Regions from separate parts of the Stenotrophomonas sp. AC248 genome, predicted to be linked through region 1. Evidence: predicted binding sites of a transcription regulator. Region 1 holds the regulator's gene; the other holds the start of a gene.
What was found. Region 1 encodes FliA, which starts transcription of late flagellar genes. Its sites were predicted from a motif close to TAAAGTTTNNCNNNCNNNGGCCGATAA; they were not measured.
Positions count from the first base shown of each region.

Region 2: ACZ0AE_RS18790 (GGDEF domain-containing protein) is a predicted target of FliA. The motif match lies at 1,127-1,153, and genes of this name have one in related genera.

Region 1 covers NZ_OZ409840.1:2,033,022-2,035,413, reverse strand. The annotation lists gene ACZ0AE_RS09320 (MinD/ParA family ATP-binding protein) at 1-583, shown strand, start outside; gene ACZ0AE_RS09315 (RNA polymerase sigma factor FliA) at 580-1,326, shown strand; gene cheY (chemotaxis response regulator CheY) at 1,343-1,735, shown strand; gene ACZ0AE_RS09305 (protein phosphatase CheZ) at 1,735-2,349, shown strand; gene ACZ0AE_RS09300 (chemotaxis protein CheA) at 2,354-2,392, shown strand, end outside.
Region 2 covers NZ_OZ409840.1:4,180,607-4,182,998, forward strand. The annotation lists gene ACZ0AE_RS18780 (dihydrolipoamide acetyltransferase family protein) at 1-150, shown strand, start outside; gene ACZ0AE_RS18785 (NAD(P)H-binding protein) at 430-1,065, opposite strand; gene ACZ0AE_RS18790 (GGDEF domain-containing protein) at 1,213-2,392, shown strand, end outside.

The sequences.
Region 1 (2,392 bases):
CGTGCTGGTGGTCCCGGCCGCATCGGGTCGCCGGCACATGGCCGAACTGCAGCCGGCCGAGCACGTGGGCCTGGTCAACGTGTTCTCCGAACTGGAGCGCGAGCTGGACTTCATGGTGGTGGACACCGCCGCCGGCATCACCGACGGCGTGCTGACCTTCTGCCAGGCCGCCCAGGACACCGTGGTGGTGGTCTGCGACGAGCCGGCCTCGATCACCGACGCCTACGCCCTGATCAAGGTGCTCTCGCGGGAACGCGGCGTGGACCGCATCCAGGTGGTGGCCAACATGGTGCGCGACCCCAACGAGGGCCGCGTGCTGTACGAAAAGCTGACCCGGGTCTGCGAGAAGTTCCTGGCCGATGTGTCGCTGAACTACCTCGGCTGCGTGCCGCAGGATGACTGGCTGCGCCTGTCGGTGCAGCGCCAGCAGCCGGTGGTCAAGGCCTACCCGTCCAGCCCGGCCGCCCAGGCGATCACCGAGATCGCCCGCCGCACCGCCCGCTGGCAGGCCCCGACCGAGCCGCGTGGTGGGGTCGAATTCTTCCTGGAACGCATCCTCAAGCAACGCGGGGTGACCGCATGAAAGGCGCCGCACAATACAAAGAGGTGCAACGCACCGCCGCCAACGAATGCATTGCCCAGCATTCGGACCTGGTGCGCCGCATCGCCCACCACCTGGCCGCGCGCCTGCCGGCCAGCGTGGAAGTGGATGACCTGATCCAGGCCGGCATGATGGGCCTGATCGAAGCCTCGCGCAGCTACGACGCCGACCAGGGCGCCTCGTTCGAAACCTATGCCTCGATCCGCATCCGCGGCTCGATGATCGACGAGATCCGCCGGGGCGACTGGGTACCGCGTTCGGTGCACCGCCGCGCCCGCGACGCCGCGTCCACCATCCGCCGCCTGGAGCAGAGCACCGGCCGTGCCGCCAGCGCCACCGAAGTGGCCGCCGCCATGGACATGCCGCTGCCGGACTACCTGCGCCTGATGGAAGACGCCGCACGCGGCCAGGTGCTGAGCCTGGAATCGCGGATCGAGGACCAGGGCGAGCTGGACACCGTCGCCCAGGGTGGCCCGACCCCGCAGCAGGTGCTGGAGCGTGGCGAATTCGGCCGCGAACTGGGCAATGCGATCGGCCTGCTGCCCGAACGCGAACAGCTGGTGCTGTCGCTGTACTACGAGCAGGAACTGAACCTGAAAGAGATCGGCGCCGTGCTGGGCGTCAGCGAGTCACGCGTGTGCCAGATCCACGGCCAGGCCGTGCTGCGCCTGCGGGGCCGATTGAAGATCTTCGAGGCGGCCGACGCCGGCCTCGCGAACACTTGATACCGAGGAAAGTGCTTTGAACAAGAACATGCGTATCCTGATCGTCGACGATTTCTCGACCATGCGTCGTATCGTCAAGAACCTGCTGGGCGATCTGGGCTTCACCAATACGGCCGAAGCCGAGGACGGGCATGCCGCGCTGTCGCTGCTGCAGAGCCAGCCGTTCGATTTCGTGGTCACCGACTGGAACATGCCGGTGATGACCGGCATCGACCTGCTCAAGGCGATCCGCGCCGACGCCAAGCTGAAGACCCTGCCGGTGCTGATGGTGACCGCCGAAGCCAAGCGCGAACAGATCATCGAAGCGGCCCAGTGCGGCGTCAACGGCTACATCATCAAGCCGTTCACCGCGCAGACCCTGGAAGAAAAGCTCGGCAAGATCTTCGAACGCCTGGCAGCGAGCGCCTGATGGAAACCCTTCGCGACAAATCCGCGCTGGTCCAGCGCCTGCAGGACGCCCTGGCTGCGCTGGAAAGCGGCGATGAAGCCGGCTGGCGCCGGGAAATCGACGCGCTGGCTGCCTTGCGTACCCAGCCGATGATGGCCGGCCTGAACCGGCTCGCCCGCGAACTTGGCCAGGCCCTGGGCGAACTGCCCAGCCTGCCCAGCGAAGCCGGCGAGCTGGACGATGCCTGCGCGCGCCTGGACCACGTGGTGACGATGACCGAACAGGCCACCCACCGCACCCTGGACCTGGCCGAGGAATGCCGGGCGCTGACCGAACAGCTGCGTGCCAACGGCCTCACCGCCGACCAGGACCAGCAGCTGGACCGGATCCGCCACAACCTCACCGAGATCGCCCTTACCCAGAGCTACCAGGACCTCACCGGGCAGATCATCCGCCGCGTGGTGGGGATCGTGCGTCGCGTGCATGAAGGGTTTGGCGCACTCGGCCTGCCGCCGCAGGACGACACCGCGCACAAGCGTGACAACGGCCTGGCCGGCCCGGCCGTGAGTGGCCTGGACCGTCACCAGGTTTCACAGGTGGATGCTGACGACCTGCTTTCGGATTTGGGGCTGTAACACCATGAGCGCTGTTCCAGACGATATTGCCGCCGATTTCATC
Region 2 (2,392 bases), 2.1 Mb from region 1:
GCCCGCCACCAGATGACCCCGGTGATGGGCGGCGTGGAAGCGCACAAGGTGATCCCGCTGTCGGTCACCTTCGACCACCGCGCGGCGACCGGCGGTGAAGCTGCGCGTTTCCTGCGGGCCATGCTGGATGATCTGGCGCTGGCCAGCTGATCTGCGCGAGCGGGTAGCTGCCGACCGTTGGTCGGCGGGCAATCACGGATACGACAACGGCCACCGGAAGGTGGCCGTTGTTGTTTCCGCACCCGGTAGTGCCGGCCGCTGGCCGGCTCCTCCGGATACCGTGCAGCCGACCAACGGTCGGCTCTACCTCCGGTTGGGTTCCGTGCAGCCGACCAACGGTCGGCTCTACCTCCGGTTGGGGTTCCTTGCAGCCGACCAACGGTCGGCTCTACCTGGGTTGGGTTTCCTGCAGCCGACCAACGGTCGGCTCTACCCTGCCAGGTCTGCTGCGCCTACGATCTGGACGCCCGGGCGCGGGGCCAGCGCTGCCTCCACCATGGCCGCGGCGATGTTCACCGCCGGGTTGATCCGCCAGGCACGCGGCAGCACCGGGCCGAGCGCGCCCAGCACCACGCTGGCCAAGTGCTCGCCGGTGCGGCGTTCGCTGCGTTCGCCGCCGATCAGGCCGGGACGTACCAGCGTCAGCGAGCGGTAGCCCAGCCCGCGCAGGTCCTGTTCCAGCCGGCCCTTGACCTGGTTGTAGAAGATCCGCGACTGCGGGTCGGCGCCCATCGCCGAATTCAGCACGAACGCGTGCGCGCCGTGGGCCTGGGCCAGGGTGGCCACCTGCAGCGGGTAGTCGTGGTCGATCCGGGAAAACACCGCGCGGCTGCCCGCCTGCTTGATGGTGCTGCCCAGCGCGCAGATCACCGCATCCACCGCCCACCAGGGCGCGTCCACCGGCAGCCGCTCGAAGTCGACCACGGGGTTGTGCAGGGCCGGGTCGGCGTGCGCCAGCGGCCGCCGGGTGGGCGCCACCACCGCATCGCAACGCGGGTCATCCAGCAGCTGCTGCAGCACGTGCCCGCCCACCAGCCCGGTTGCCCCCACCAGCATCACCTTCATCGCACGCTCCCACCGTCAGATTGCCTACCATCGTGGCACAGCTGCCGTGCCCGTCCCGCGTTCAAGCCGGCCTGCACCGCGCCGATACTGTTCCAACCTCTTCCACCCGCCCGGCTGCCCCGCCGGTGACCCGCCAAGGATCCGCGCATGACCGACCCGCACGACGCTCCCCCCAGCCCCGGCACCGCCGTGGGCCGGCTGCTGTCGCGGCGCCAGGTGGAGAACCGGGTGATCGACACGGCCAGCGTGGACGCGCCCGGCCCCAAGGGCGGCACCAGCGCCATGCTGCAGCGCCTGTTCGCCGGCATCGACAGCCCCGAACCGCTGCTGGCGGCCTTCGCCAACGGCATGTCCACCCTGCCCGGCGAACTGGGCGACATGGGCCTGCGCCTGCAGTCGGCCCAGCGCAGTGCCGACTGGGTCAGCTACGGCCGCGCGATGCGCCAGCTGATCGACAAGTACATCCGCACCATCGAGCAGGACAGCCCCGACGGCCAGCCCGACAGCCTGCGCCTGCGCGAGCTGCTGCGGCACACGCTGGGCGTGACCGTGGCCAGCCTGCTGCAGAACATGCCCGAACTGCGGGAGGAGCCGGCGCAGATCGCCGCCGACCTGCGCCACTGGCACCCCGGCCAGCCGCTGCAGCCGATCGAACTGCGCCTGCGCGAGCTGACCCACCAGATCGGCGTGCGCAGCGATGGCTGGCAGGAACAGCAGGAACTGCTGCTGAGCCTGTTCGACCTGCTGCTGGACAACATCGGCGAGCTGCTGGACGACAGCAGCTGGCTGCATGGGCAGGTGCATGCGGTGCGCCAGCTGATCAGCGGCCCGCTGGACCGCGACTCGGTCGACCAGGCGCGCGCCAACCTGCGCGAAGTGATCTACAAGCAGGGCCTGCTCAAACAGGGCATCGTCGAATCCAAGGCGGCCATGAAGGGCCTGATGGGCGGCTTCATCGAGCGCCTCGACGGCATGGCCGTGAGCACCGGCGAGTACCACGACCGGATCAGCAGCTATGCGCTGGCCCTGAAGGAAGCGCGCAGCATCGCCGACCTCAGCCAGCTGCTGCAGGGCGTGCTGCAGGACACCGGCCGCGTGCAGGAGCAGGCACTGCAGGCGCGCGACCACCTGGGCAATGCACGCCGCGAAGTGGAACAGGCCGAGCAGCGCATCGCCGAGCTGGAGCAGGAACTGCGCGATGTGTCCGGGCTGGTTCGCACCGACCCGCTGACCGGGGCGCTCAACCGCCGCGGTTTCGACGAACTGGTCGAGCGCGAGCTGGCACGGGCCGGCCGCCATGGCCACCCGCTGGCCCTGGCGCTGATCG